3 regions of the Mesorhizobium kowhaii genome follow, and region 2 is predicted to be linked to each of the others. Evidence: riboswitches for the same ligand, from Rfam matches in the RefSeq annotation. Region 2 holds a riboswitch; each other region holds the start of a gene.
The links. A riboswitch is a leader RNA that binds a small molecule or an ion and turns the genes downstream of it on or off. The one in region 2 is predicted to bind thiamine pyrophosphate.
Positions count from the first base shown of each region.

Region 1 (10,017 bases), on a different contig from region 2:
ATCGTCGCGGCTGGCGTCGACGCGGATCAGTTCGCTTTCGACGAGGCGGGTCTTGATGCGTTCGGTTCGCCATTTCACCGAATTATGGAGATCGGTGAGAGAAAGGTAGCGCTCGTCGGCCGGCCGATTGAACCACTCCGACGACACGCGACCGATACGCTGGCCGCGGCTGACGTCGACCTTGTAACCGGCACGCGCGTTACGGACGGGCGTGTGAAATTCCATTTGTGTCATGGTTGCTGCTCCGCGGCGGACGCCGGGAGCCTCTCTCCCGGACCTTCACCCGCCGCTGCAGGCCCGCCCGCCCTCTACCTCTGCCGGCATCCCCGCCCGCCGCCAGAAGCGCCGGCATTGCAGCAGAGTTTGCGCCAGGTGGCTGGCGCACGAAGTGTGAAGGCCGGCAAGGTCTGCTGGCCCTATTCGGCCCTCGGCAATACATGTATGAAACGAGCCGACGTCATGGCAGGCGCAGACCGCACCAAGCTCGGTATTGAGGGTGTAATTGGATGTCGAGCAGGTTCGTCCGACCCGTGGTGGTGCAAGTTGGCCGACATGACCGTGAGCGCGTCATTTTCGATGTGAACGACGCGGCCACGATTCTGCTCCGGAGCTTCCATGATCAGACGAAGAAGCGGAAACTGGCTATGGATGCATGCCTTCAGGTTCTGCGTGGCGAAGCCCACCCGCTGGTTGCCAGACGGGCTTTCGTTGTGGCGGCGTTAGAAGCGAAAATTCTGCGCAGTGATTGAGTTCCAAGACTATAATAGCCTCAATTACTTCAAAACCCCCGCAAGAGCAGTAACGCAGACAAATAGATCGAACGAACGCTTACTCTTGTAGCCGCGATACATAGCTGCGTATCGAGTGCTGCGCTCGTCGCGCAAGATTGATTCGTTGGATCATCCGCCAAGCTCAGGTTTGTGGCGGAGGTCTTTCCGGTTGGTGGAACGCAACCCTGTCGTCGCCGCCCAGAAGGGCCGCACTGCTTCTCCGGCACGCCGTCGGCGCTGCCCCCCTTTGCGGATCTTCACGACGACGGGCTCGCCGTCGATGACCTGCATGAGGGCCTCTGGAGTTGTCGAAGAAGAAGCCGCCTTCACGCACAAGCCGCAGGACATCGACCGCTTCGTGCCGCACCAGGCCAATGCCCGCATTTTTGATGCCGTAGGGAAAACCTTGGCCTTGCCGATTGTGCTGTCGTCAAGACGATCGCCGAATACGGCAATTCTTCCGCGGCGACGATCCCGCTGTCGCTGTCACTGGCCAACCAGACGAAGCCATTTCGGCCTGGCGAAAAAGTTCTTCTGGCTTCGGCGGGAGCGGGCTTGAGCGGCGGCGCTGCCGTCGTCGGAATATAGCCGAGCGGTGGGCGCCCACAGGACAAACTGTCCGAGTGAGATGGATGGCCGGTCGACAGGCGCTTGACAAAGCGGCGCCGGCTCGTTCAATTCGAGGCATTCACCAGGGGGGTCCCGACAAGGGGCTGAGATACTGCTGGCTTTCGCAGCGCAGTGACCCGTTGAACCTGATCCAGTTCATACTGGCGTAGGGACGGTGCAAGCGCTTTGCGGGAGTTTATGCCCGAAGACCTGTCTCGAGCAGGTCGGCCAAAGCGTTTTTCATCCTTCCGGCACAGAACTGGGTCTCCAATGCAAATGAGCAAAGGAGCCTCAAATGAATGCCTTGACCCCAGCGGTTTCCACGGGACCGCTGCCTGCCTCACGAAAAATCCACAAATCCGGCGTCCTCCATCCACAGATCAGGGTGCCGATGCGCGAAATCTCCGTCCACCCGACGGCGGGCGAACCGCCCGTGACGGTCTACGATCCATCCGGCCCATACACCGATCCGACGATCGAAACGAGCATTGAGAAAGGCCTCACACGGCTGCGGCAAGACTGGATCACGGCGCGCGGCGATGTCGAGGCCTATGACGGCCGCCATGTGCAGCCGGAAGACAACGGCTTCGCCGTGGGCGAGCGTCTGACGCCAGAATTCCCCATTCGCAACAGACCGCTCAAGGCCAAGGCTGGGAAGGCGGTGACCCAGCTTGCCTATGCCCGGGCCGGCATCATCACGCCTGAAATGGAGTTCGTCGCCATCCGCGAGAACCTTGGCCGCGAGATCCTGCACGGCAAGCTGCAACGCGACGGCGAAGCCTTCGGCGCGGAGCTTCCCGATTTCGTCACGCCGGAATTCGTGCGCGACGAGCTGGCGCGCGGGCGCGCGATCATCCCCGCCAACATCAATCATCCCGAGAGCGAGCCGATGATCATTGGCCGCAATTTCCTGGTGAAGATCAATGCCAATATCGGCAATTCCGCCGTCACCTCCTCGATGGCCGAGGAAGTCGAAAAGATGGTCTGGGCGATCCGCTGGGGCGCCGACACGGTGATGGATCTGTCGACCGGCCGCAACATCCACAACATCCGCGAATGGATCGTGCGCAATTCGCCGGTGCCGATCGGCACCGTGCCGCTCTATCAGGCACTCGAAAAGGTCGGCGGCATCGCCGAGGACCTGACTTGGGAAGTCTATCGCGACACCCTGATCGAGCAGGCCGAGCAAGGCGTCGACTATTTCACCATCCATGCTGGCGTGAGGCTGCCTTACATCCCGCTCACGGTGGAGCGGGTTACCGGCATCGTCAGCCGAGGCGGCTCGATCATGGCGAAGTGGTGCCTGCACCATCACAAGGAGAGCTTCCTCTACGAGCATTTCGAGGAGATCTGCGACATCTGCTGCGCCTATGACGTTTCGTTCTCGCTCGGCGATGGACTTCGCCCCGGTTCGATCGCCGACGCCAACGACGCCGCGCAATTCGCCGAACTGGAAACGCTTGGCGAACTGACGAAGATCGCATGGGCGAAGGATTGCCAGGTGATGATCGAAGGGCCTGGCCACGTCCCCATGCACAAGATCAAGCAGAACATGGACAAGCAGCTCGCAATCTGCGGTGAAGCGCCCTTCTATACGCTCGGGCCGCTGACGACGGACATAGCGCCGGGCTACGACCACATCACGTCGGGCATCGGTGCCGCGATGATCGGCTGGTTCGGCACCGCGATGCTCTGTTACGTGACGCCGAAGGAGCATCTTGGGCTGCCGGACCGCAACGACGTCAAGACCGGCGTGATCACCTACAAGATAGCCGCGCACGCCGCCGACCTCGCCAAGGGCCACCCGGCGGCGAAAGTCAGGGATGATGCCCTTTCCCGCGCGCGCTTCGAGTTCCGCTGGGAGGATCAGTTCAACCTGTCGCTCGATCCCGAAACGGCGTGCTCCTTCCACGACCAGACTTTGCCAAAGGAGGCGCACAAACTGGCGCACTTCTGCTCGATGTGCGGGCCGAAATTCTGCTCCATGCGCATCTCCCACGACATTCGTGCCGAAGCGCAGAAGGAAGGAATGGCGGCGATGGCGGAAAAATATCGCGATGGCGGCAATCTCTACATGCCGGTGAGCGACAGCGCGCCCAAAGGACCAGGGCCGTCATGAGGGTGCTGGTCAAAGGGGCCGGCGTCGCCGGCCTCACGGCGGCCTTCGAATTGGCCAGACGCGGCGCGGCGGTCACCGTCGCCGACGTCCGGCACGGCCGTGGAGGCAATGCATCGTGGTTCGCCGGCGGCATGCTGGCGCCGTGGTGCGAGCGCGAAAGCGCCGAGCAGCCGGTGCTGGATCTCGGACGCGGCGCCGCCGACTGGTGGGAGGCGGTGCTGCCTGGTCAGGTGACGCAGGCCGGAACACTGGTTGTGGCGCCGCCGCGTGACAGCGGCGAGCTGGACCGCTTCGCCGGCCGCACCTCGGGCCATCGCTGGCTCGATGAAGCGGAAATCGCGCGGCTGGAGCCCGATCTCGCCGGGCGTTTCCGGCGTGGGCTGTTCTTCCCCGGCGAGGCGCATCTCGACCCGCGCCGGGCGATGGCGGCGCTTCACGACAAGCTTGTCGCGATGGGTGTCGACATCAGCTTCGCCACGGACGCGCGGCAGCTTCCCGGGTTCGAGCACGAGATCGACTGCACGGGAATGGCGGCGGACGACGGAAGGCTGCGCGGCGTGCGCGGCGAGATGATGATCCTGCACACGCCTGATATCGCGCTATCGCGCCCCGTGCGGCTGCTTCATCCGCGCTTTCCGCTATACACGGTACCGCGCGCCAACCATCGTTTCATGATCGGCGCGACGATGATCGAGAGCGACGGCGCTGGACCGGTCACGGTCCGCTCTATGATGGAGCTTCTGGGCACGGCCTGCGCGCTCCATCCAGCCTTCGGCGAGGCCGGTATCGTCGAGACCGGCGTCGGTGTTCGCCCGGCCTTCTCCGACAATCTGCCGCGTGTCGAAGCGCGTGGAAACACCGTCGCCATCAACGGGCTTTATCGCCATGGCTTTCTTCTCGCGCCAGCCATAGCGCGGCAGGCGGCCGAACTCGTCTTCGCTGACGAACCCATGGAGCTTGCCTGATGAAATTGACCGTAAACGGCGAAGCGCATGAGGTTGCCGCCACCACGCTGGCAGAGCTGCTTGCAGCGCTCGACTATGAGGGCGATTGGCTGGCGACGGCCGTCAACAGCGACCTCGTGCACAAAGCCCATCGGGCGGAGTTCCAGTTGAGCGACGGCGACTGGATCGAAATCCTCTCGCCGATGCAGGGAGGCTAGCATGTTCGAGCTTTTCGGGACGCCACTGTCCTCCCGGCTGATTCTCGGCACGGCGCAATATCCTTCGCCGGCCATCCTTGCCGATGCGGTCAAGGCGTCGGGCACGTCAGTAGTGACCGTATCGTTGCGCCGTGAGATGGCGGGCGGCAGGGCCGGCGAAAAGTTCTGGTCGCTGATCCGCTCGCTCGGCACGAGAATCCTGCCCAACACTGCCGGCTGCCACTCCGTCAAGGAAGCGGTCATCACCGCGAAAATGGCGCGCGAAGTCTTCGCTACGAGCTGGATCAAGCTCGAAGTGATCGGCAACCACGACACGCTGCAGCCGGATGTGTTCGGCTTGGTCGAAGCCGCCCGCATCCTGTGCGAGGACGGTTTTGCGGTATTCCCCTATACCACCGACGATCTCGGTGTTGCAGAGCGGCTGCTGGCAGCGGGCTGCAAGGTCTTGATGCCTTGGTGCGCGCCGATCGGTTCCGCCCTCGGGCCGGTCAACAGTATGGCGCTGCGCTCGATGCGCGGACATTTCCCAGGCATCCCGCTGATCGTGGATGCGGGGCTGGGACGGCCGTCGCACGCGGCAACCGTCATGGAACTCGGCTTCGACGCCGTGCTCCTGAATACGGCGGTTGCCAAGGCGGCCGATCCGGTCGGCATGGCGCGCGCTTTCGGCAAGGCGGTCGATGCCGGTCGAGAAGCCTTCAGTTCGGGAATGCTCGAACCGCGCGATGTCGCCGTGCCATCGACGCCGACATTCGGCAGGGCGGTTTTTTCATGAAGCTCGATCCCTTCTACCTGATCGTCGACAGTGCTGCCTGGATCGAACGGCTGGTGCCGCTCGGCGTGAAGCTCGTCCAGCTTCGCATCAAGGACAGGGACGAGGACGGGCTGCGCGCCGAAATGCGCCGCGCGAACGACGTCTGCGCGGTCCATGGTTGCCAACTGATCGTCAACGATTATTGGCGACTTGCCATCGAGGAAGGCTGCGACTTCGTTCATCTCGGCCAGGAGGATTTGGCTGCGGCCGATTTGTTGGCGATCAAGTACGCCGGATTGAAGCTCGGGCTGTCGACCCACGATCATGCCGAACTGGAAACGGCGATGGCCGCCGAGCCTGACTACATCGCCCTCGGTCCCATCTATCCCACTACCCTGAAGAAGATGAAATGGGCGCCGCAGGGACTTGAACGGATCAGCGAATGGAAGTGCCAAGTCGCGCCGATTCCATTGGTCGCCATCGGCGGCCTCAATCCTGAGCGGATCGACAGCGTCTTCGAGGCAGGCGCCGACAGCGCCGCGGTGGTCACCGACATCACATTGAATGCTGATCCCGAAGCGCGCACGCGAGAATGGATCGAAAAGACGGAGCGATGGCGCTGAGGCGAGAACCGCATGTGCTTGTCATCGGCGGATCGGACTCCAGCGGGGGCGCCGGAATTGCTCGCGATATCGAGACGATCTCTGCCATCGGCGTGCGCATCTCTCTGGCTGTCACCGCGCTGACGGTGCAGACGCACGAAGCCGTCATGGACGTCCATCATCAGCAACCCGGTCTGGTCGCCGATCAGATGCGCGCTGCGTTCCAGGCCAACAAGGTGGCGGCCATCAAGATCGGCATGCTCGCGACCGCCGAGATCATCGCTGCCGCAGCCGCAGTGCTCCGTGAAAATCCGCAGGGGCCGGCAGTACTCGACCCGGTTCTCACCTCCACGTCAGGCCGGGCGCTGCTGGAAGCAGGCGCCATCGCTGCCCTGAAGCGTGATCTGATGCCGCTTTGCTGTCTGGTCACACCCAATCTCATCGAGCTGGCGCTCCTTATCGGCGCCGAGCAAGCGGTCGACGAGGATGAAGCGGTCTGGCAAGGCCAGGAGCTCTTGGCCGCCGGCGCGCAGGCCATTCTGATCAAGGGCGGCCATGCAAAAGGACTTCGATCGACGGATATCCTGCTGCGCTCCGGTCAAGAACCCATTCGCTTCGATGCGCCGCGTCTTGCAGTATCGATGCGTGGCACAGGCTGCATGCTGGCCAGCGCGATTGCTGCGCATCTTGCAAAGGCAAAGCGGCTCGAAGACAGTGTGCGCGAAGGCAAGCGGTTTGTGTTCGAGCAGCTTCAGAGGAATTCAACCGAATGACCGCAGCCCGCATGCCGAGTTGAGGCCCGCCGCCAGCTCGGCCGTTTGCAATGGGGAGACCGATATCTGGCTCCTTCGGCCCCGCGAAGGAGGGTCAGGCAGCGGCTTGCTTCAACGCTTGAACCGAGCGTTGCGCCGACTCCACCTCGACATTGTCGATCAGCCGCGTCTGGCCGAGCCAGGCGGCGACGAGCAGCCGCGCCGGTCGACCCGGCGTGGCCATCAGGGCAAGATTATCGCCGGCGCGAAGTTCGAGATACTCCACCCGCGAAAAGCCCGCAGCCAGGATCGCCTGTCGAGCCTCATGCAGCAGGCGCTCTACGGGTTCTCCGGAGCTTAGCCGCCCGGCAGTTTCGAACAGGATCTCTGCCAGTCGGGGCGCGGAGGGGCGCTCGGCGGCGGACAGTCGCGTGTTGCGCGACGACATCGCCAGCCCATCCGCTTCACGCACGGTCGGACAGGCGACGATCTCGATCGGAATATCAAGGTCACGCACCAGGCGTCGCAGGACTTGCAGCTGCTGAAAGTCCTTTTCACCGAAAAACGCCAGATTGGCGCCGGTCTGCAGGAACAGCTTCGTCACCACGGTCGCCACGCCGTCGAAATGGCCGGGCCGGAACGCTCCGCACAGACCCTCGCTCACTCCGGCGACCGAAACCGTTGTGGCAAAGCCTTGCGGATATATGTCGGCTGCATCGGGAGCATACAGAATATGGGTGCCGACCGACGCGAGCTTGGCGGCGTCATCGTGCTCGGTGCGCGGATAGACAGCCAGATCGCCGGCACTGTTGAACTGTTTGGGATTGACGAAGAGCGTCACGATGACCCGGTCGGCCTTTGCAAGTGCGGCACGGACCAAGCTTAGGTGACCCTCGTGCAGGGCGCCCATGGTCGGCACAACGGCGACCTTGAAGCCTTCCCGGCGCCACGCGGCGACGATGCTGCGCAGTTCGGCAACGATCCGGACAATCGGAATGCTCATGCGGCTTCTCCTCCATTGACAGGACGTGGCACGTCGCCGAAGACGTGCTCGACCGCTGGAAAGCGGCGCTCGCGCACCTCGCTCGCATACGTCGCGATTGCTGCCTCGGCGGTCCCGGCAAGCTCGGCATAGCGCTTGACGAATTTCGGCCGGAAGGTTCCAAACAGGCCCAGCATGTCATCGACAACCAGGATCTGCCCGTCACAAGCCGGCGACGCGCCGATGCCAATGGTGGGGATTGCGACTTCCTGTGTGATCTGCCGGGCAAGCGCTTCGGGTATTTTCTCAAGCACGACCGCGAAGGCGCCCGCCTCGCTCACCGTGATCGCATCGCGCACGATGTGCTCAGCATCCTCGCCTCGGCCTTGGACGCGATAGCCACCGAAAGTATTGACCGCCTGCGGCGTCAGCCCGACATGACCCATCACCGGAACACCGCGCATGGCAAGAAACCGGATCGTCCCGGCAATACTCTCGCCGCCTTCGAGCTTGATCGCAGAACAACCGGTTTCGGCCATCAGACGGACGGCATTGCGGAAGGCCTGCTCGGGACTTTCCTCATAGGAACCAAAAGGCATGTCGACCACCATCACCGCCTTTTCCAGCCCGCGCCGCACGGCCTTGCCATGCATGATCATCATCTCGAGCGTCACGCCGACTGTCGAAGGAAGCCCATGGAGAACCATGCCGACGCTGTCACCGACCAGAACCACATCGCAGTGATCGTCGACCAGCTTTGCGATTGGCGTCGTATAGGCCGTCAGGCAAACAAGTGGCATCTTGCCCTTGCGCGCCGCAATGTCCGGCGGCGTCAACGCCTTGGCCGCTCCCGTTGCGCTCACCAGGTTTCCTTCCCTTGCGTCAACCGCGATGGAAGCGTTTGCCACAAATTTGTGCAGATGCGAAGAGAAAAATTTGCATCGCACAATAAAGCCGCGCGTCCGCCTTCCCACGCATTGTCGCAACCGCCGGGCAATACAAGGACTTCGTATCGAGCAGTGACCATCCATGTGATATCCTGCTCCATGGCCATTGGTTCGAAATCGCGTCCTCGCCACCTGCCGAAAAAGAGCTTTCCAGCCTATGCGTACTTGCCCGGCAGGCAGCCGCATCCCGTGCGCGATCCCGCTGGACATAGCTACCTTGTCGAGCCGATGCCGGTCGCCACAGATGCGGCGCTTGGCTCGGATCCATTCCTCTGGGGTCTCGACCTCTTCAATCACGGTTATTACTGGGAAGCACATGAGGCTTGGGAAGGTCTCTGGCAGGTTGCGGACCGAGGCGGCCCTTCTCGCGTGTTCTTTAAAGCATTGATCCTGTTGTCGGCAGCCGGCGTGAAGATACGTGAGGGCAAAACTGCTGCAGCGGTGCGCCACTCCCGGCGCGCCGCAATGCTGTTTCGTCGACTGAACGGCCCGTCGGAACATATTGTCGAAAACGCGCTTGGCCTCCCGCCAGCCATACTCGCCGACTACGCTGAAGCAGCGACAAGGCTGCCTGCCGCGTTGCGGGCCGTGCCATTTGGTCGGCCTCAACCAGTGTTTGATTTCGTCCTCGGATCAGATTGTCAGGGCCACTAATCCGCAAACAGTTGGGATGCAAAGAATGAAAGGTAAAATCCCGGACGGGGATGGCGAGTGTTGCGGAATGGTCAAAAAGCTCTTCCAAGCAACAAAATACGGCTGTGGGTCAGCAGCTAAAGCGGCTGAGCACCACATCCAGGCGCCGCTTGGCGGCTTGGGGCCGTCTCTAGACGCTCTCGGTTTTCTCCGACCACCTCCTCCGGCGCGCGAGCAACGAAGTCTGGGTTGTCGAGCTTTTCGGAGAGTTTTTTGATCTCAGCCTCCAGACCACTGACCTGCCTCGCCAGTCGCATCCGCTCTGCTTTAAGGTCGATAAACTCGGCCAGCTCTCGCTCTGCTTCAGGCACGATTTCGCGGAGCGCGCAGCGCGTTGGCTGCGTTCAGAGTCAGACCGCTCGTCGGTAAGTCCAGAGCTGCGCGGGCGGGATATTGCGGACGACGAAATCGTAGTGTGACACGATGTAGCGGTCCGGCATCTTGATCACTGGCGACAATGGTCCGTAGGTGATTTGCATCACTGGCCTGCCAGCAGGGATGCGGGTCAGCAAATCCTCAAGCAAGGCGATGCGCAGCTCCATCGGGAAGCTCAACATCGGCACCGCGCTTATGACACAGTCGAACTGTTCGGCATTTCGTTCCGCCAGCACTTCACCCAGCGAAAAA
Region 1 covers NZ_JBHLYT010000144.1:16,518-26,534, forward strand. Annotated here, with positions in the region: partial or broken gene ACFFNA_RS36220 (hypothetical protein) at 1-234, opposite strand, end outside; gene ACFFNA_RS36225 (DUF982 domain-containing protein) at 507-749, shown strand; gene ACFFNA_RS36230 (hypothetical protein) at 900-1,061, opposite strand; partial or broken gene bioZ (3-oxopimeloyl-[acyl-carrier-protein] synthase BioZ) at 1,105-1,358, shown strand; TPP riboswitch at 1,454-1,570, shown strand; gene thiC (phosphomethylpyrimidine synthase ThiC) at 1,675-3,498, shown strand; gene thiO (glycine oxidase ThiO) at 3,495-4,463, shown strand; gene thiS (sulfur carrier protein ThiS) at 4,463-4,660, shown strand; gene ACFFNA_RS36255 (thiazole synthase) at 4,662-5,435, shown strand; gene ACFFNA_RS36260 (thiamine phosphate synthase) at 5,432-6,037, shown strand; gene thiD (bifunctional hydroxymethylpyrimidine kinase/phosphomethylpyrimidine kinase) at 6,028-6,789, shown strand; gene panC (pantoate--beta-alanine ligase) at 6,884-7,771, opposite strand; gene panB (3-methyl-2-oxobutanoate hydroxymethyltransferase) at 7,768-8,613, opposite strand; gene ACFFNA_RS36280 (DUF309 domain-containing protein) at 8,797-9,351, shown strand; gene ACFFNA_RS36285 (hypothetical protein) at 9,468-9,701, opposite strand; gene pmtA (phospholipid N-methyltransferase PmtA) at 9,741-10,017, opposite strand, start outside.
Region 1: linked by a shared signal. The riboswitch ahead of thiC (phosphomethylpyrimidine synthase ThiC) and the one ahead of thiB (thiamine ABC transporter substrate binding subunit) in region 2 are both predicted to bind thiamine pyrophosphate.

Region 2 (10,017 bases):
ACACTGCCTTCGGCGATGGTGACCGTCACGCCCTTCAGCACGAGATTGTCGCCGAAGCGCTTTTCAATGTTGGTGAGGCCGATCATGAGCGCGCCTCCAGGAAGCCACCATAGCGGTTGAGCCGTTCTTCCAGCCGCGTCTGCAAGGCCGACAGCACCGAGCTCATCGCCAGATAGAGGATCGCCGCCTCGACATAGAGGATCAACGGTTCATAGGTGGTGGCGACGATGCGCTGCGCTGCCTGGAACATTTCCGGCACGGTGATGGCGGCGGCCAGCGACGTATCCTTGACCAGCGAGATAAAGGTGTTGGAGAGCGGCGGCACCGCGACCCTTCCGGCTTGCGGCAGGATGGTGCGCCGCATCGCCTGGCTCCATGTCATGCCGATCGAATAGGCGGCTTCCCACTGGCCTTTCGGCACCGAGCCTATTGCCGCGCGGATGATTTCCGACGTGTAGGCACCGATGTTCAGCGTGAAGCCGATCAACGCGGCGGTGAAGGCGTCAAGCAGGATGCCGACCGATGGCAGGCCGTAGAAGATCAGGAACAGCTGCACCAGCAGCGGCGTGCCGCGGAAGATCCAGACATAGAAGCGCACAAGCGCGACCAGCGGCTTCGGCCCGAACAGCCTGCCGAGCGCGGCACCGAGGCCGACCGTCAAGCCAAGAACGAAGGAAAGCAGCGTCAACGGCACGGTGAAGATCAGGGCCGCCCACAAGAGCGACGGCAGCGACTCCAGCATCAGTTGCAGCCAGTGCGTCACGTAAGACCCTCCAAATGGTCGAGGCGGCTCATCAAAGCGCGAATGCGATCGGCATATCACGACAAAAGCGGCGGACCGTCAAAGACGGCTCGCCGCTTGATATCGCATAGGCCGGCGGCCGGCCTCACCTCATGAAATTACTTCGAAACGTCCTGGCCGAAATAGGTGTCGGCGATCTTCTTGTAGGTGCCGTCCGCCTTGATGTCGGCCAGCGCCTTGTTGATCGCCGCAACCAGGTCCGGATCGCCCTTGCGCACGATGACGCCGGAATAGTCGGCGTTTTCCTCTTGCGCGGCGATCTTCACATTGGCGTCGGGCTTGTGCTTCTTGAAGTCGAGAAACGACAGGCTGTCATTGATGGTGGCATCGGCGCGGCCGGTCAAAAGCAGCTGGATCGACTGGTCAAAGCCGTCGGTGCCGACGAGTTCGGCGCCATTCGTCTCAGCGAGCTTGCCGAAATTTGAGGTCAGCGACTGCGCCGACTTCTTGCCCTTGAGATCGGCGAAGGTCTTGATGTCGGTGTTGTCGCCGCGCACGATCAGCACCGCCTTGGAGGCGATGTAGGGATCGGAGAAGTCGTACTTGGCCTTGCGGGCATCGGTAATGCCGACTTCGTTGATGACGGTATCATAGCGATTGGCATCGAGGCCGGCGATCAGCCCGTCCCACTTGCCTTCGAGGAACTCGGCCTTGACGCCGAGCTTGTCGGCGATCGCCTTGGCGATTTCGACATCGAAGCCGACCAGCGCGCCGGAAGTGTCATGATAGGTGAACGGCGCATAGGTGCCTTCCGTGCCGACCTTGATGACGCCTGCCTGCTTGATCTGGTCGAGATTGGCGCCGGCATGGCCTGACGTGACAGCCAGCGCCTGCAGCGTTCCGGCGATGATAAACGACTTGAGCCATTTCATTTTTCTGTGATCCCGTCCTTGGCCGGCTGTCCGGCATGTTGTGAGCGCTGGAAACTGACAGATACAAGTCGAAAAAATAAGGAACAGGATTTCAAAAACAAACAACTTCTGAAATCATATTCTCGAAATAGCGCTTTTGGTTGCGATCGACACGACCGCGGATCATCGCCGGCCCCCCTCAGGCAACTCGATCCAGCCGCCAACGGCCACGGAACCATTCTCGTGCATGGCACGTTCTGGATTTTCTAGGGCACGACGCCGCGATTTCAACCCGGGCGCCTGCCAAGTTTGCAAAGTCATCCGCATCGCCTGAGCCAGGGAGCGCCTCATGATGGAAGACACTGCAGGACGGATCATGGTCCGCGCGGCAATGAAGGCTCCCTACCTCGAACGTGAAGAAGAGCACCGGCTCGCATTGCTCTGGAAAGAAGACAACGACCAGAACGCGCTGCACAGCATCACGGTTGCGCATATGCGGCTGGTCATTTCCATGGCCTCCAAATTCCGTCACTACGGCCTGCCGCTCGGCGATCTGATCCAGGAAGGTCATGTCGGCCTGCTTGAAGCCGCCGCCCGCTTCGAGCCCGAGCGCGAGGTGCGGTTTTCGACCTACGCGACGTGGTGGATCCGCGCCTCGATGCAGGACTACATCCTGCGCAACTGGTCGATCGTACGCGGCGGCACCAGCTCGGCGCAGAAGGCGCTTTTCTTCAACCTGCGACGTCTGCGCGCGCGGCTGGCCAACGGCACCGAACCTTTGTCCAACGCGACGCTCTATCGCGAAGTGTCGGAGGCACTCGGCGTCTCCGAGGCCGACGTGGCGATGATGGATTCGCGGCTGTCGGCGCCGGACTCCTCGCTCAACATGCCGATGGCCGACGATGCGGGTTCGACAGAGCGGATGGATTTCCTGGTCTCGGACGATCCATTGCCCGACGAGATCGTCGGCGACAAGATCGATGTCGCACGCCGTTCGCTCTGGCTGAGGGAAGCGCTTCGCGCGCTCAACGCGCGTGAGCTGAGGATCATCGAGGAACGCCGGCTGAACGACGAGGGTGCGACACTGGAAGCGCTTGGCGAGACGCTTGGCATCTCCAAGGAACGCGTCCGCCAGATCGAGGCGCGCGCCATGGAAAAGCTCAAGGTCGCGCTGGTGAAGCAGAACCCGGAATTTATGGCGACTGCCGCCTGATCCGCGGCAGGCGTCCAGCGGGGTGAGTTTGCGACGGACTCTTACTTGTCGGTAACGATCTTGACCTTGTCGCCGGCCGAGACCGCGGCCCCCGGCGACAGCGCATTGAGCACGCGGAACAGGTCGAGCTTGCGGTCGACACCAACCATCTGGGCGGAAAGCGAACCCATCGTCTGGCCGGGCTGAACGGTGACGACGCGGATATGCAGCGGCTTCAGCGCCGCTTTTTCCTCGGCACTGAGGATACGGAACGATCCGCTCACCGAACGCGCCACCGTATCCAGCGAGGTGCTGGCCGAGGGCGCCGCGGTCAGCAGCCGGTAGACCTGGCCGCCGGCGCGGATCACCGCGATATCGAACTGCCAGCCATCGGCACCGGCATGCGCGGTCGCCGCCTCGTTGCCGTTGATCGTTTCCTGCTTGACGGTGCTGTCGTCGAGACCAGCCACCCAGCCGCTGCGGATATAGTCGGTGAGCGCGCGGTTCTTGTCGATCGAGACGCCGTCGAAGCGGATCGCCATGTCGCCGGGCCCGGTTGCTGTCACAGCGGCGGCCGAATTGTCGATGATGAAGCCCTCGGGCACCGAGAAGGACACGCCGAGGCCCGGATGCAGGAAGGTTTCGCCGCGCACATAGCCTTCCTCAGGCGTGTCGCCATAGAGCAGGCCGTCTATGCCGGCGAGGAAGGAATCGCGGTCGCGGGTGCCGACGCCGGGTGCGCCGAACTGGCGGGCATGGCGCTGCGCCAGATCGATGCGCTGCGGCGTGTTGGGGTGGGTGGCCAGAAAGTCGAGGCTGGCGTCGGTGGCGCCACTGATCGAGCGGAAATCGGTATAGGCCGACATCGACTGCAGGAAGCGGCCGGCGGCGAAAGGATCGTAGCCGGCTTCGCCGATCGACTTGATGCCGATGGCGTCGGCCTCCAGCTCCTGGTTGCGCGAGAATTGCGCCAGTCTCAGCTTGCCACGGATCAGCGCCGCCTTGGCGGTCGGGCTGTCGCCGAGCACATCGGAAACCACCTTGGTCGCCAGGCCTTCCTCGGCCTCCAGCTGCTGGCGCTGCAAGCCGTGATTGGCGGTGACGTGGCCCATCTCATGGGCGATGACCGCCGCAAGCTCGGCCGAATCATTGGCCAGCGCCAGCAGGCCGCGCGTGATGTAGAGATAACCGCCCGGCAGTGCGAAAGCGTTGACGTTGGGCGAATTCAGAATGGTGATGCGATAGGTCTGCGTCGGGTTGGCCGACACGACGGTCAGATTGCCGACCACCTTGGCAACCATGCGCTCGAGCTTGGGATCGGAATATTCGCCGCCATAGGTGGCCAGGATGCGCGGATGCTGTGCCTTGGCCAGTTCGGCGAGCTTGCTGTTGGCAGCGACGTTGTCGACTGTGATCGGCTTGTCGGAAGGCTGGAAGCCGGATTCCTGAACCTCGGGCGGCGTGAACATCTGGCAGCTCGCCAGCGCCACGGCAAAGCCGGCCAGCGCGAGAAAGCGCGCCAGCGGATTCATTCGTAGTTTGTCAACGCCGATCGCCAGAACGGCTTCCTTTCGGGTCCCGGCACATGACCACGAAAATCGGGGGCGATCTTCGGAACGTGTCATGCGCTATCTCAAACTGCTGCAGCATCCGGCGCGCGCCCCTCGGGGCGGGCGGCGGATGCTGCAGGCAAATCACGGCCTGTTGCCGGACCAGTAGGGGGACCTAGCCACACTCCTCCAGTCATGGCAAGCAAGCGCCACATCGCCTGGAGCCGGTTTGACCGTAAATTATGTCCGCTTCCGGGCAACATCTCGTGATACGACATCCCCGGCACCCGCGCCGATATAGCGCCGGAACGCTTCCGGACCAGCCCCGCTGAAGAATTCATCCGCCTTGCCGGTTGCCGCGACAACGCCATTGTCCAGAAACACCATGTGCCCGCCGATGCGGCGGGCATCCTCCGGCTGGTGGGTGACGAACAGCACCGTCATGCCCCGTTCGGCGTGCACTGCGGCGACCAGATCCAGCATGTCGTCGCGCAGCGCCGGGCCGAGCGAGGCGAAGGGTTCGTCGAGCAGGAGCACCGGCCGGTCGCGCACCAGGACGCGGGCCAAGGCGACACGCTGGCGTTCACCGCCGGAGAGTTCACGCGGCAGGCGCTTTTCCTTGCCGGCAAGGCCGGTGCGTTCGAGCGCCCCGGCGATCGCGGCACGATCCGCCTCGGTCAGCAGCAAGGATGGCGAGCGGCCGAGCCCGACATTCTGCTCGACGGAGAGGTGGGCAAAGAGATTGTTCTCCTGGAACACCATCGACACCGGCCGCGCTGACGGCGGCGCGGCGTTGACATCGGCCCCGCCGATCAGCACGCGGCCCGACTGCGGTACCTCGAAGCCGGCCACCAGGTTGAGCAGCGTCGACTTGCCAGAACCGCTCGGCCCCATGATGGCTGTGATTTTCGCCGCGGCGAAATCGACGTCAAAGACGAGCGGCGCTTCGCCATAGCTGAACGACACCTGGTCCAGCCGCACCGAAGCGCCCTTTTCAGACCTGCTGGCCGCCCCGTCAGGCATCCCGGTTCTTCTCCCTTCCCAGCCAGTGTGCGGCTACGATCAATGCGAGGCAGACGAGGCCAAGCAGCAGCGCCAGGCCGGCGGCGTCCTGCGTGCGGTAGCTGCCCATGCGCGCCAACAGAAGGTAGGGCAAGGTCTGCACGGAATCACTGCCGAACAGCGCGATGACGCCAAGATCGCCAAGCGACAGCGCCATGGCGAAAGCAAAGGCGGTGGCAAGCGGCCGCCGCAGCGACGGCCAGTCGACCAGCATCAAACGATTCCAGCCCGCAATGCCGAGCTGCGCACAAAGCCGTTCGTGACGCTCGCTCGCCGCATCATAGGCGGGACGGACAGCGCGCAGTGCGAACGGCATCGCCATCACCGCGTTGACGGCGACGACCATGACCGGGGCGATGACAAAGACATCGCCGACATGGCGCAGCAACAGGAACCAGCCGGCGCCGACGACGATCGGCGGCACGACGAGGACGAAACCGGCGCCGGTATCAGCGGCGTGTTCCAGCATTGCCTTTGCGCCTGAGCGGTGGTTCAGCGCCAGCGCCCGGCGTGCCATGGTCAGCGCCAGCGACAGCGTCACGGAAAGCAGTGCTGACAGGAAGGCCAGCACCGCGCTGGTCAGCGTCGCCTGCCGCACGGCGACCTCGCCGGCAAGCCGGCCGAGATCGGCGCCAAGCCCGGCCATCACCGTGGCCGCCATCGGTCCGACAACGAACAGCAGCGCGAGCACGATGAGCACGACGTTCAGCAAGGTCTCGGTCCCATTGACGGGGAGGTAGCGGCGCGGCGCAACCGGCAGGTTGGTGTCGCCGACCACATTGGCGCCAAGCCGCGTCAGCGCCAGCACGACGACAAACGTCAAGGCGATCTGCAGCAATGTCAGGGTGACGGCCCGGGCGGGATCGAAATCGAAGCGCAGCGCCTGGTATATGCCGACCTCCAGCGTCGTCGCGGCTGGCCCGCCGCCGAGCGTCAGCACGATCGTGAACGAGGTGATGCAGAGCATGAAGACAAGCCCGGCAACACCCGGCAAGGCCGCACGCAGCGTAGGCCATTCGATCAGCCGGAACGCCGGCCGCGCGCCCATGCCGAGTTGGCTCGACAGCCGCCATTGGTCGGCGGGAATGGTCTGCAGCGCTTCGAGAAGGAGCCTTGTCGCCAACGGCAGGTTGAAGAAGACATGTGCGACGAGAATGCCGGGCAGGCCATAGATGCCTGGCCAGCTTCCACCGCCAATCCCCGTGAACACCCCGGAAAAATAGCCGGCACGGCCATAGAGAGCGAGAATGCCGAGTGCCGCGACGATGGCCGGCAGCGCCAATGGTACGGCGAACAGCTGCAGGATGAAGGCGCGGCCAAGGAAGCGTGGATGCCGTGACAGCGCGCGCGCCACGAACAGCGCCGGCCCGACCGAAAGCAGCGTCGAGAGCGCCGCTTGCCAGAGCGTGAAGCGAACGACGCGAAGCAGATAAGGATCGAAGGCCGCCCAGGCGCCGGAGAAGTCGTGAGCGCCTTCGAAAAGCAGTCCAGCAAACGCGCCGCCGATCAACAGCGAGATTGCGGCGAGCGCGATGACGCCAGCTGTGATGCGAGGGTCAGAGGATGCGCGCCGGGGTGGGGGTGAGGACATCTTCAAGGTCGCAGCCCCCACCCCGCTCCGCCACGCGGATCGACCCTCCCCACAAGGGGGAGGGTGAAACGCGCTCTCATTTGCTCATCACCGCCAGCCATTCATCCACCCAGGCCTTGCGGTTGGCGGCGACCTCTTCGGGGCTGAACAGCAAGGTCTTGGTCGGCTTGACCAGTTTGTCGAAGGCCGGATTGAGCGGTTTGTCGGTCTTGCCGGCCGGGAACATCCAGTTGGTCTCGGGAATGGCATCCTGGAATTTCGGTCCGGTCATGAAGGCCAGGAACTTTTCCGCCAGCGGATTCTTGGCCCCTGTCGTGGTGATGCCGGCGACCTCGATCTGCAGATATTCGCCCTCTTCGAACGACGCTGCCTGGTAGCGCTCGGTGTTCTCGGCGACCATGTGATAGGCCGGCGAGGTGGTGTAGGACAGCACCATCGGCGCCTCGCCCTTGGTGAACAGGCCGTAGGCCTCGCTCCAGCCCGGCGTCACGGTCAGCACCTTCGCCTTGAGCTTCGCCCAGGCCTCCGGCGCCTTGTCGCCATAGACCGACTTGACCCACAACAGCAGGCCGAGGCCCGGTGTCGAGGTGCGCGGATCCTGAATGACGATCTTGTCGTCGGCGCTGCCTTCGACCAGCTCCTTCAGGCTCTTCGGCGGTGTCTTCAACTTCTCGGTGTCGTAAACGACGGCGAAATAGCCGTAGTCAAAAGGAACGAACGTATCGTCGTTCCAGCCGCCCGGTACATTGACATCGGACACTGCGCCATGCGGCGCAAACAGGCCTGTGGCCTTGGCATCGGCGGTCAGATTGGTGTCGAGGCCGAGCACGATGTCGGCCTTCGTCGATGCCCCCTCCAGCTTGACGCGGTTGAGCAACGCGACGCCATCGGCGACCGAGACGAACTCGACATCGCAGCCGCATTCGGCCTCGAATTCCTTCTTCACTACGGGACCCGGACCCCAGTCGGCGGTGAAGCTCTCATAGGTGTAGACGGTGAGCTTGTCCTTGGCCAAGGCCGGCCCGGACAGGACCACAGCCATCGCAGAGACAAGAGAGTATAAAAGCGTGCGCATCGGCGCCTCCTTCGTTCGAATTGAAAGGAATTGAGGCGTCGGACTGTCCGAAACGTCTAATCCCTCCGCCGGTACAAACCGGATCAGGTTCAGCGGGTTGGCGAGTTTGCCTCTCAGCCGGTCCGCGAAGATCGCGTCCGGCACCCCGTTAGAGCGTTTCGACACATAGGCCCGGCCGATCAACCGCGCAAGTGGCAGTTTGCCGGCCTTCCGTTTCCCGTGCCGGGCTGGTAAGGGCCACACGATATGAGCACATTCACCATCTTGCTTGGCGGCGATCTCATCCGCACGCCACGGCTCGACCGGCAGGTCGAAGGCTCCCGCGTCATCGCCGCCGACGCCGGCATCGGCCATGCGCGCATGCTGGGCCTTGTCCCGGAACTGTGGGTGGGTGATTTCGATTCGGTGCCGGCCAACCTGCCGGATGATCTCGCCGCCGTGCCTCGCCGGACCTTCCCGGCGGAGAAGGACAAGACCGATGGCGAACTGGCCATCGCCGCCGCGCTGGAGCGCGGCGCGACCAGCCTGGTGCTCGCCGGCGCCTTTGGCGGCAAGCGCGCCGACCACGCCTTCCTGCATCTGGCGCTTGCCCTGCGGCTGGCCGAGGCCGGAACGAGGGTGCTTCTGAGCAGCGGCGCCCAGGAAGGCGTTCCGCTGCTGCATGGGAAAGCCGGCTTCGACTATGCCGACCGCACGCTGTTTTCGGTGCTCGGCTTTTCCGATCTTTCCGGCCTGACCGTCATCGGCGCCAAATGGCCGCTCGACCGCGTCAAGGTGGCGTTCGGCTCGTCATTGACCATCTCCAACGAAGTCAAGGGCCGCCTCGAAATCACACTCGACCAAGGCCGCGCGCTGTTGCTCGCCCATCCTTATCCACTGCCTGAAAGCTGACATGGCCCCGCCCCTTCTCAATCTCGACGGGATAAAACTGACCTTCGGGGGCACGCCGCTGCTCGATGGCGCCGCCTTGACCGCTTCCGCCGGCGACAAGATCGCGCTGGTCGGCCGCAACGGGTCCGGCAAGTCGACGCTGCTGAAGATCGCCGCCGGCCTGATCGAGGCGCAGGACGGCGAGGTGTTCCGCCAGCCTTCGGCAACCGTCCGCTATTTGCCGCAGATGCCCGACATGGAGGGTTTTGCGACCGTGCGCGCCTATGTCGAGGCTGGGCTCGGGCCTGCCGACGATCCATACCGCGCCAGCTATCTCATGGAGCATCTCGGCCTGTCGGGCGAGGAGCGGCCGAACGATCTTTCCGGCGGTGAGGCAAGGCGCGCAGCACTCGCTCGTGTCATGGCGCCGGAGCCCGATATTCTGCTGCTTGATGAGCCGACCAATCATCTCGATCTCTCGGTGATCGAGTGGCTGGAAGAGGAGCTCGTCCGTACCTCCTCGGCGCTCGTCGTCATCTCGCATGACCGCCGCTTTCTCGAGCGCGTATCGCGCGCCACCGTCTGGCTCGATCGCGGCCAGACCCGCAGGTTGGACAAGGGCTTTGGCCACTTCGAGGAATGGCGCGACCTCGTGCTGGAAGAAGAAGAGCGTGAGCAGCACAAGCTCGGCCGCCAGATCGTGCGCGAGGAACACTGGCTGCGCTACGGCGTGACGGCGCGGCGCAAGCGCAACATGCGCCGGCTGGGCGAACTGCAGACCATGCGCCAGCGCTTCCGCGGCCATCGCGGCGCCGAAGGTTCGGCAACCATGGTGGCCAGCGACGCCGCCGAATCCGGCAAGCTGGTGATCGAGGCGAAAAACATCGAGAAGAGCTTCGGCGACCTCACCGTGGTCAAGGGCTTCTCGACCCGCATCCAGCGTGGCGATCGCGTCGGCCTCGTCGGACCGAACGGCGCCGGCAAGACGACGCTGCTGGAGATGCTGACCGGCGAGATGAAGCCC
Region 2 covers NZ_JBHLYT010000033.1:56,831-66,847, forward strand. Annotated here, with positions in the region: gene ACFFNA_RS19755 (amino acid ABC transporter ATP-binding protein) at 1-86, opposite strand, end outside; gene ACFFNA_RS19760 (amino acid ABC transporter permease) at 83-763, opposite strand; gene ACFFNA_RS19765 (amino acid ABC transporter substrate-binding protein) at 901-1,674, opposite strand; gene ACFFNA_RS19770 (RNA polymerase factor sigma-32) at 2,003-2,866, shown strand; gene ACFFNA_RS19775 (M48 family metalloprotease) at 2,908-4,377, opposite strand; gene thiQ (thiamine ABC transporter ATP-binding protein) at 4,636-5,418, opposite strand; gene thiP (thiamine/thiamine pyrophosphate ABC transporter permease) at 5,411-7,048, opposite strand; gene thiB (thiamine ABC transporter substrate binding subunit) at 7,125-8,123, opposite strand; TPP riboswitch at 8,167-8,281, opposite strand; gene ACFFNA_RS19795 (thiamine diphosphokinase) at 8,370-9,014, shown strand; gene ACFFNA_RS19800 (ABC-F family ATP-binding cassette domain-containing protein) at 9,016-10,017, shown strand, end outside.

Region 3 (10,017 bases), on a different contig from region 2:
CTTCTTTCGACCGTGTCCGCCATTTCAAAGGCGCCTGTGTCGCATAACGCAAGGAACAGGATGGAAATGCACGCAGCGATTTCGGAAAAGACCCAGCCTGAAGTTCAATCCTTCGACGGCAGCCGGATGTGGACCCTGGAAGAAGCCCAGGCCCTCCACGATGCGCCCTTCAACGACCTGCTGTTTCAGGCGCAGACCGTGCACCGCCAGAATTTCGATCCCAACAAGGTCCAGCTCAGCCGGCTTCTCAGCATCAAGACCGGCGGATGTCCGGAGGATTGTGGCTATTGCAGCCAGTCGGCCCATCACGAAACCGGCCTGAAGGCGTCGAAGCTGATGGAAGTCAGGCGCGTCATCGCCGAAGCGACCAAGGCGCGCGATGCCGGCGCCACCCGCTATTGCATGGGTGCGGCCTGGCGAAATCCCAAGACGCGCGACATGGATGCGGTGGTGGCGATGGTCGAAGGCGTCAAGGCGCTGGGCATGGAGACCTGCATGACGCTGGGCATGCTCGATCTTGAGCAGGCCGCTCAGCTGAAACAGGCTGGTCTCGACTATTACAACCACAACATCGATACGTCGGAACGCTACTACAGCGAGATCATCAGCACGCGCAGCTTTGCCGACCGGATCGATACGCTTGAGTTGGTTCGCCAATCCGGCATCAAGGTCTGCTGTGGCGGCATTGTCGGCATGGGCGAGGAGCCGGTGGACCGGATCGACATGCTGGTGACGCTGGCCAATCTGCCGGAGCATCCCCAAAGCGTTCCGATCAACATGCTGATCCCGATCGCCGGCACCCCGCTTGCCGAAGCCAAGCCCATCGAACCGATAGAATTTGTGCGCGTGATCGCGCTGGCGCGCATCATGATGCCGAAATCGCATGTGCGTCTTTCCGCCGGCCGCACCGCCATGACCGACGAGATGCAGGCACTGTGCTTCTTTGCCGGCGCCAACTCGATCTTCGTCGGCGACACGCTGCTGACGGCGGACAATCCCGGCGAAGACAAGGATACCCTTCTGTTCCGGCGCCTTGGCATCGAGCCTATGGGCCTCGAGGCGCAATGAAAGGGGCGCCCCTCGCCCGCTATGACGCGACCTTGCAGGGGCTGGCGCGCAAGGACCGGCTGCGGACGCTGTCGCCGCGCACCGGGCTCGACTTCTCGTCGAACGACTATCTCGGGCTCGCCGCATCGAGGAGGCTTGGCGGCGCGGTTGCGGCGGCGATCGCGCAGGGCACGCCGGTCGGTGCCACCGGGTCGAGGCTGTTGCGCGGCAACGCGCCGGAGCATGAGCAACTGGAGGCGGACGCAGCGGCGTTCTTCGGGACCGACCGCGCGCTGTTCTTCGGCAGCGGCTACATCGCCAACTTCGCTCTGCTGACCGCGCTGCCGCAAAAGGGCGACCTGCTGGTCCTCGACGAACTCGCCCATGCCAGCATGCATGAGGGCGCGCAGGCCGGGCGCGCCGAGTTCAAGCTGGCTGCGCACAACGACATTGGTGCAATCGAGGATGAGATCAACAACTGGCGCGTCGAGGGCGGCATGGGGCGCGTGTGGATCGCGGTCGAAAGCCTCTACAGCATGGATGGCGACCGCGCGCCGATGGAGAGCCTCGTCGAGCTAGCCGATCGGCACGACGCATTCCTCGTCGTCGACGAGGCGCATGCCACCGGCGTTTGGGGACCGGACGGCCGGGGGCTGGCGGCCGCATTCGAGGGCCGCGACAACATCATTGCGCTCCATACTTGCGGCAAGGCGCTCGGCGCGTCCGGCGCACTGGTTACCGGATCGGGAACGCTGTGCGATTATCTCGTCAACCGTTGCCGGCCATTTATCTACGCCACCGCGCCATCGCCGCTGATGGCGGTCGCGGCGCGCGAAGCGCTCGCCATACTGTCAGACGAGCCCCTGCGCCGGGTTCGGCTGCATGAACACGTTGCTTTCGCCGGCCGCCAATTGGCCGAACGCTGTGGCGTGACGTCGAGCGGATCGCAGATCCAGCCATTCGTCATCGGCGACGTCAGGCGCACCATGGCGGTGGCGACGGCATTGCAGGCTCGCGGTTTCGACATACGCGGCATCCGCCCGCCGACGGTGCCCGAGGGCACGTCGCGGCTGCGCATTTCGCTGACGCTCAACGTCGACGAAGCCGACATTTCGGCCATGGTCGAGGCGCTCGCCGAAGTGTTGGCGTCGCCATGACCAAGCGCATCGTCGTCACCGGAACAGACACCGGAATTGGCAAGACAGTGTTTTCGGCCGGGCTCGCCGGCCTGCTCGACGGCTTCTACTGGAAACCGGTGCAATCAGGTCTCGACGACGAGACCGACAGCGAGGTGGTTGCGCGGCTTGCCGGCCTGCCGTCAGGGCGCGTGCTGCCGGAGGTCTACCGCTTGAGCAAGCCCCTGTCGCCGCATCGTTCAGCCGAAATCGACGGCGTCGCGATCGAGGCGGCAAAGCTCTCGCTTCCAGCCTTGCCGGGTCCGCTTGTCATCGAAGGCGCTGGCGGGCTGATGGTGCCACTCAACCGACAGACAAGGTTCATTGACATATTCGCGCAGTGGCGGCTGCCGGTCATTCTGTGCGCCCGCACCGCGCTCGGCACGATCAACCACACGCTCCTCTCAATCGAAGCTCTGCGGGCCCGCTCTATCCCCATGATCGGCGTCGCTTTTATCGGCGACGAGGTGGCAGACACGCAAAGGACAATCGTGGAATTCAGCGGCGTGCCACAGCTCGGCAGGCTGCCGCACCTTGATCCGCTGACCGGCAAAACCCTGAGAGACGCGATGGTCGCCGGGTTTGACCTCGCTTTGATTGCCGGAGGCGAATGATGCCGCAGTCCCAAGTTTGGCACCCCTTCACCCAGCACGCGCTCGAGCATTCGATCCCCGAAATCGTCCGAACCGAAGGCGCCTACCTTCACAAGGCCGACGGCGCGCGCATCCTGGACGCCATTTCATCCTGGTGGGTCGTCACGCATGGCCATCGCCATCCCCGCATCATGAAGGCTATCGAGGCAACCGCGTCGAGCCTCGACCAGATCATCTTCGCAGGCTTCACCCACGAGCCGGCCGAACGCCTGGCCAAGGCGCTTGTCGGCCTCGCTCCGCCCGGACTCGACTGGGTGTTCTATTCCGACAGCGGCTCGACCTCCGTCGAGGTCGCGCTGAAGATGGCGCTTGGCTATTTCCGCAACATCGGCGCGCCGCGTTCGCGCATCGTCGTCATGCAGCACAGCTATCATGGCGACACCATCGGCACGATGAGCGTCGGTGCTCGCGGCGTGTTCAACGCCGCCTACGAACCCTTGCTGTTCGAGGTCGACACTATCCCCTTCCCGGTCGCCGGGCACGAGCAGGACACGCTGGATCGGTTCGAGGCCGTCAGCCGCGACCGGCGCGCCGCCGCGCTGATCGTCGAGCCGCTCGTGCTTGGCGCCGGCGGCATGCTGATGTACCCGGCCTGGGTTCTGACCGAATTGAAGAAGATCGCCGAAGCCTCGGGCACACTGCTGATCGCCGACGAAGTGATGACGGGCTGGGGACGCACCGGGACCATGTTCGCCTGCGAGCAGGCGTCCATCTCTCCGGACATATTGTGCACCTCGAAGGGCCTGACAGGTGGTGCCATCCCGCTGGCGGCCACGCTCGCCACTGATGCAATCTTCCAGGCTCATTATTCTGAGGACCGGAAGAAGACCTTTTTCCACTCGAGTTCCTACACCGCCAATCCGATTGCCTGCGCGGCTGCGCTCGCCAATGTCGAGATCTGGCAGGATGAGCCGGTGGCAGAGCGGGTCGCGGCCTTGAGTGCGATGCAGGCCGCCGGGCTTCGGCGCTTTCGCGACAATCCGTTCTTCACCGACAGCCGGACAACCGGCACGATCGCAGCGCTCGATCTGCACGCCGGTTCAGCTGGTTATCTCGCCGAGATCGGTCCGAAGCTGCGCGCGTTCTTCCTCGACCGAGGGCTGCTTGTGCGCCCGCTCGGCAACGTCCTCTATCTTCTCCCACCCTATTGCATCACCAGCGACGAGCTCGATCGGCTCTATGACGCCATCGAGGAGGCCGGCGAACGCTTCGGGTCTAGGCTATGAGCAGATCGTCGCGCATTCTCGGATTTGGCCATCACGCGCCTGGGCGCAAGGTGGCAAATGCCGAGATCGAGAACAATCTCGGCCTCGAGCCGGGCTGGATCGAAAGGCGTACCGGAATTCGTTCGCGCTTCTGGGCAACGGACGAAGATACGCTGTCTGGTCTTGCCACGCATGCGGGCGACATGGCGCTGGCGAATGCCGGTATTGACCGCAGCGACATCGGTCTGCTGTTGCTTGCCACCTCGACGCCCGACCACCTTCTGCCGCCCAGTGCACCCTTGGTCGCGCACAAGCTCGGCCTTGGCCGCGCAGGCGCGGTCGATCTAACCGGCGCCTGCGCCGGCTTCATCTATGCGTTGATGTTCGCCGACGGATTCACGCGTCTGCACGGCAAAGCGAGCCTTGTCATTGCCGCCAACATCCTCAGCCGCCGCATCAATCCGGCCGAGCGCGCCAGCGGCGTGGTGTTTGCCGATGCCGCCGGCGCCCTGGTGATTTGCCCTTGCGAGGACGCCGACCGGGGCATCCTCGGCGCGTCGGTGGATTCGGACGGCTCGCGCTACGAGCTGATCCAGATCCCGGCGGGCGGAAGCAACATCCCGTTCCAAAGTGGCCTGGATCTCGGGCGAACCCGCATGACGATGACCAACGGCCGCGAAGTGTTCGCCAAGGCTGTCGAGATGATGACCGATTGCTCGACAAGCGCGCTTGCCGCTGCCGGAGTGCGACCACAGGATGTCGGCCGGTTCGTGCCGCATCAGGCGAATGCTCGCATTTTCGATGCGGTCGGGAGGAACCTTGGAATAGCAGATCAAGCAATCGTCAAGACGATCGCGGAGTATGGCAACTCTTCTGCCGCGACAATCCCACTCTCCCTGTCGTTGGCCCATCAGATGGACACGTTTCGGCCGGGCGAGAGAATTCTTCTGGCGGCAGCGGGTGCGGGCCTCAGCGGCGGTGCGCTCGTCGTCGGAATTTAGCGGGGCGCCCCGCGCAGCAGACATCAAGACCAGCCAGTTGAGTTGGATGGCCGGTCGAATGCGCTTGACAAGATAGCGCCGGCCCGTTCAATTCGATGCATTCACCAGGGGAGTCCCGGCAAGGGGCTGAGATACTGCTGGCTTTCGCGGCGCAGTGACCCGTTGAACCTGATCCAGTTCATACTGGCGTAGGGACGGTGCAAGCGCTTTGCGGGAGTTCACGCCCGAGGTCCTGTTTCGGCAGGTCTACAGAAGCGTCTTTTCATCCTTCCGGCACAGAACTGGGTCTCCAATGCATGAGCAAAGGAGCCTCACGATGAATGCCCTCACCCCAGCCGTCTCGACGGGACCGCTGCCTGCCTCACGGAAAATCCACAAGTCCGGCGTCCTCTATCCGCACATCAAAGTGCCGATGCGAGAAATCTCCGTCCATCCAACGGCGGGCGAACCGCCTGTCATCGTCTATGATCCGTCCGGCCCCTATACGGACCCGACTGTCGAAACCAGCATCGAAAAAGGCCTCGCCCGGCTTCGCCATGAATGGATTACGGCACGCGGCGATGTCGAAACCTATGACGGCCGTCATGTCCGGCCGGAAGACAACGGATTCGCGGCGGGCGAGCGCCTGACACCGGAATTTCCCGTTCGCAACCGACCGCTCAGGGCAAGGGCCGGCAAGGCGGTGACTCAGCTTGCCTACGCGCGCGCCGGCATCATCACGCCCGAGATGGAGTTCGTCGCAATCCGCGAAAACCTCGGCCGGGAGATCACCCGTGGCAAGCTGCCGCGCGACGGCGAAAGCTTCGGCGCGGCCATTCCCGATTTCGTCACGCCCGAATTCGTCCGCGAAGAGGTGGCGCGCGGGCGGGCGATCATTCCAGCCAACATCAATCATCCCGAGAGCGAACCGATGATCATCGGCCGCAATTTCCTGGTCAAGATCAACGCCAATATCGGCAACTCCGCCGTCACATCGTCGATGGCCGAAGAGGTCGAGAAAATGGTCTGGGCGACCCGCTGGGGCGCGGACACGGTGATGGACCTGTCGACCGGGCGCAACATCCACAACATCCGCGACTGGATCATCCGCAATTCGCCGGTGCCTATCGGCACGGTGCCGCTTTACCAGGCGCTCGAAAAGGTCGGCGGTGTCGCCGAGGACCTGACCTGGGAGGTCTACCGCGACACGCTGATCGAGCAGGCCGAACAGGGCGTCGACTATTTCACCATCCACGCCGGCGTGCGGCTGCACTACATCCCGCTGACCGTTGACCGGGTCACGGGCATCGTTTCGCGCGGAGGCTCGATCATGGCCAAATGGTGCTTGCACCATCACCGGGAAAGCTTCCTCTACGAGCATTTCGCGGAGATCTGCGACATCTGCCGCGCCTATGACGTCTCCTTTTCGCTCGGCGACGGCCTTCGTCCCGGCTCGATCGCCGATGCCAATGACGCGGCGCAGTTCGCCGAGTTGGAAACACTCGGCGAGTTGACGAAGATCGCCTGGGCGAAGGATTGCCAGGTGATGATCGAGGGGCCCGGCCACGTTCCGATGCACAAGATCAAGGAGAACATGGACAAGCAGCTCGCCGCGTGCGGCGAAGCACCCTTCTATACGCTTGGACCACTGACGACCGACATCGCACCGGGCTATGACCATATCACCTCAGGCATTGGTGCTGCCATGATCGGCTGGTTCGGCACCGCCATGCTCTGCTATGTCACGCCCAAGGAGCATCTCGGCCTTCCCGATCGCAACGACGTCAAGATTGGCGTGATCACCTACAAAATCGCCGCTCATGCCGCCGATCTGGCTAAGGGCCATCCGGCAGCGAAAGTCAGGGATGATGCCCTTTCCCGCGCGCGCTTCGAGTTCCGCTGGGAAGACCAGTTCAACCTGTCGCTCGACCCCGAAACGGCGCGGTCCTTCCACGACCAGACCTTGCCCAAGGAGGCGCACAAGGTGGCACATTTCTGCTCGATGTGCGGGCCGAAATTCTGCTCCATGCGTATCTCCCACGACATTCGCGCCGAAGCCCAGAAGGAGGGCATGGCGGCAATGGCGGCGAAATACCGCGAGGGTGGCGATCTCTACATGCCGGCTGACGAGACCGGCGTACCGCTCATGCCAGAGGCGCCGGAACGGTCATGAGGGTGCTGGTCAAAGGGGCCGGCGTCGCCGGCCTCACCGCCGCCTTCGAACTCGCCGCCCGCGGTGCGACGGTCACAGTCGCCGAGATCCGGCATGGCCTTGGTGGCAATGCATCGTGGTTCGCCGGCGGCATGCTGGCGCCATGGTGCGAGCGTGAAAGCGCGGAGCAGCCGGTGCTCGATCTCGGACGTGACGCCGCCGACTGGTGGGATGCGGTGCTGCCCGGCCAGGTGACACGGGCCGGAACACTGGTCGTGGCTATGCCGCGTGATACTGGCGAGCTCGACCGGTTCGCCAGTCGCACGTCGGGGTATCGGCGTGTCGAGGAGAACGAAATTGCGATCCTGGAGCCCGGCCTCGCCGGCCGCTTCCGGCGCGGATTGCTGTTTCCCGATGAGGCTCATCTCGACCCGCGCCAGGCGATGGCGGCACTTCAAGGCAAGCTCGCGGCAATGGGTGTCGAATTCCACTTCGGCGCCGACGCCCGGCGTGCTTCCGGTTTCGATCGTCAGATCGACTGCACTGGAATGGCCGCTGTCGATGACAGGCTGCGCGGCGTTCGCGGCGAAATGCTGATCCTGCGCACGCTTGATATCTCGCTGTCGCGCCCGGTCAGGCTGCTGCATCCGCGCTTTCCGCTTTATGCGGTGCCGCGTGCCGACATGCAGTTCATGATCGGCGCGACGATGATTGAGAGCCAGTCCGCCAGACCGGTCACGGCGCGTTCCATGATGGAGCTGCTGGGGGCCGCCTATGCCCTCCATCCGGCCTTTGGCGAGGCCGAGATCGTTGAAACCGGTGTCGGCGTTCGTCCGGCCTTTCCCGACAACCTGCCGCGCGTCGAAACGAGCGGAGACAGCGTCGCGATCAATGGGCTCTATCGCCACGGTTTTCTCCTCGCCCCCGCCATGGCGCGCCAGGCTGCCGACCTGTTTTTTCAGTCAAGACAGAAACAAGGAGCTTGCTCATGAAACTGACCGTCAACGGAGAAGCGCATGAGGTTGCCGCCACCACACTGGCCGAGCTGCTTGCCGCGCTCGACTATGAGGGCGATTGGCTGGCAACGGCCGTCAACAGCGATCTCGTGCACAAAGCCAACCGGGCGGAGTTCCAGTTGAGCGACGGCGACCGGATCGAAATCCTCTCACCCATGCAGGGAGGCTAGCATGTTCGACCTTCTCGGGACGACGCTTGCCTCCAGGCTGCTTCTCGGCACGGCTCAATATCCTTCGCCTGCCATCCTTGCCGATGCGGTCAAGGCCTCGGGCACGTCGGTGGTGACGGTCTCGTTGCGCCGTGAAATGGCAGGCGGCAGGGCCGGCGAACAATTCTGGTCGTTGATCCGCTCGCTCGGCGTCAGTATCCTGCCCAACACTGCCGGCTGCCACTCCGTCAAGGAAGCGGTCACGACCGCGAAAATGGCGCGCGAAGTCTTCGGCACGAGCTGGATCAAGCTCGAAGTGATCGGCAATCACGATACGCTGCAGCCGGACGTGTTCGGCCTGGTCGAATCCGCCCGTATCCTGTGCGAGGACGGTTTTGCGGTATTCCCCTATACCACCGACGACCTTGTCGTCGCCGAGCGGCTGCTGGAGGCGGGCTGCGAGATCTTGATGCCATGGTGCGCGCCGATCGGCTCCGCCCTCGGCCCGGTCAACATCACAGCGCTGCGCTCGATGCGCGGACATTTCCCTGGCGTCCCGCTGATTGTGGATGCGGGGCTCGGGCGACCGTCGCACGCGGCCACCGTCATGGAACTCGGCTTTGATGCCGTGCTCCTGAACACGGCTGTCGCCAAGGCGGCCGATCCGGTCGGCATGGCGCGTGCGTTCGGCAAAGCGGTCGAGGCCGGTCGTGAAGCCTTCAGCTCGGGAATGCTCGAACCGCGCGACGTTGCCGTGCCATCGACACCGACGATCGGCAGGGCAGTTTTTTCATGAAGCTCGATCCCTTCTACCTGATCGTCGACAGCGCTGCCTGGATCGAGCGGCTGGTGCCGCTTGGCCTCAAGCTGGTGCAACTCCGCATCAAGACCATGCATGAAGCCGGGTTGCGCACCGAAATCCGGAAAGCGAAGGCCTTGTGTGCTCGACACCGATGCCAGCTCATCGTCAACGACCACTGGCGCCTGGCAATCGAGGAAGGCTGCGACTTCGTGCATCTCGGCCAGGAGGATTTGCGGACCGCCGACCTCGCGCGGATACGGGCAGCCGGCGTGAGGCTCGGACTGAGCACCCATGATCATCTCGAACTGGAAACGGCCAAGGCCGCCGAGCCAGACTACATCGCGCTCGGCCCCATCTACCCGACCATCCTGAAGAAGATGAAATGGGCGCCGCAAGGCGTCGAACGGATCAGCGAGTGGAAGCGCCGGGTCGCGCCGATCCCATTGGTCGCCATAGGCGGCCTCAACCCTGACCGGCTCGACGGAGTCTTCGCGGCTGGTGCGGACAGCGCGGCGGTGGTCACCGACATCACATTGAATGCCGATCCCGAAGCGCGCGCGCGGAAATGGATCGAAAAGACGGACCAATGGCGCTGAGGCGGGAACCGCATGTGCTTGTCGTCGGTGGATCGGACTCCAGCGGTGGTGCCGGAATTGCGCGCGACATCGAGACGATCTCTTCCATTGGCGTGCGCACCTGCCTTGCTGTCACCGCGCTGACGGTGCAGACGCACGAAGCCGTCATGGAAATCCATCCACTGCAACCCGACCTGGTGGCAGATCAGATGCGCGCGGCGCTGCAGGCCAACAAGGTGGCGGCCATCAAGATCGGCATGCTC
Region 3 covers NZ_JBHLYT010000060.1:3,093-13,109, reverse strand. Annotated here, with positions in the region: gene bioB (biotin synthase BioB) at 127-1,068, shown strand; gene ACFFNA_RS33090 (8-amino-7-oxononanoate synthase) at 1,065-2,204, shown strand; gene bioD (dethiobiotin synthase) at 2,201-2,836, shown strand; gene ACFFNA_RS33080 (adenosylmethionine--8-amino-7-oxononanoate transaminase) at 2,836-4,101, shown strand; gene bioZ (3-oxopimeloyl-[acyl-carrier-protein] synthase BioZ) at 4,098-5,081, shown strand; TPP riboswitch at 5,178-5,294, shown strand; gene thiC (phosphomethylpyrimidine synthase ThiC) at 5,398-7,233, shown strand; gene thiO (glycine oxidase ThiO) at 7,230-8,204, shown strand; gene thiS (sulfur carrier protein ThiS) at 8,201-8,398, shown strand; gene ACFFNA_RS33055 (thiazole synthase) at 8,400-9,173, shown strand; gene ACFFNA_RS33050 (thiamine phosphate synthase) at 9,170-9,775, shown strand; gene ACFFNA_RS33045 (hydroxymethylpyrimidine/phosphomethylpyrimidine kinase) at 9,766-10,017, shown strand, end outside.
Region 3: linked by a shared signal. The riboswitch ahead of thiC (phosphomethylpyrimidine synthase ThiC) and the one ahead of thiB (thiamine ABC transporter substrate binding subunit) in region 2 are both predicted to bind thiamine pyrophosphate.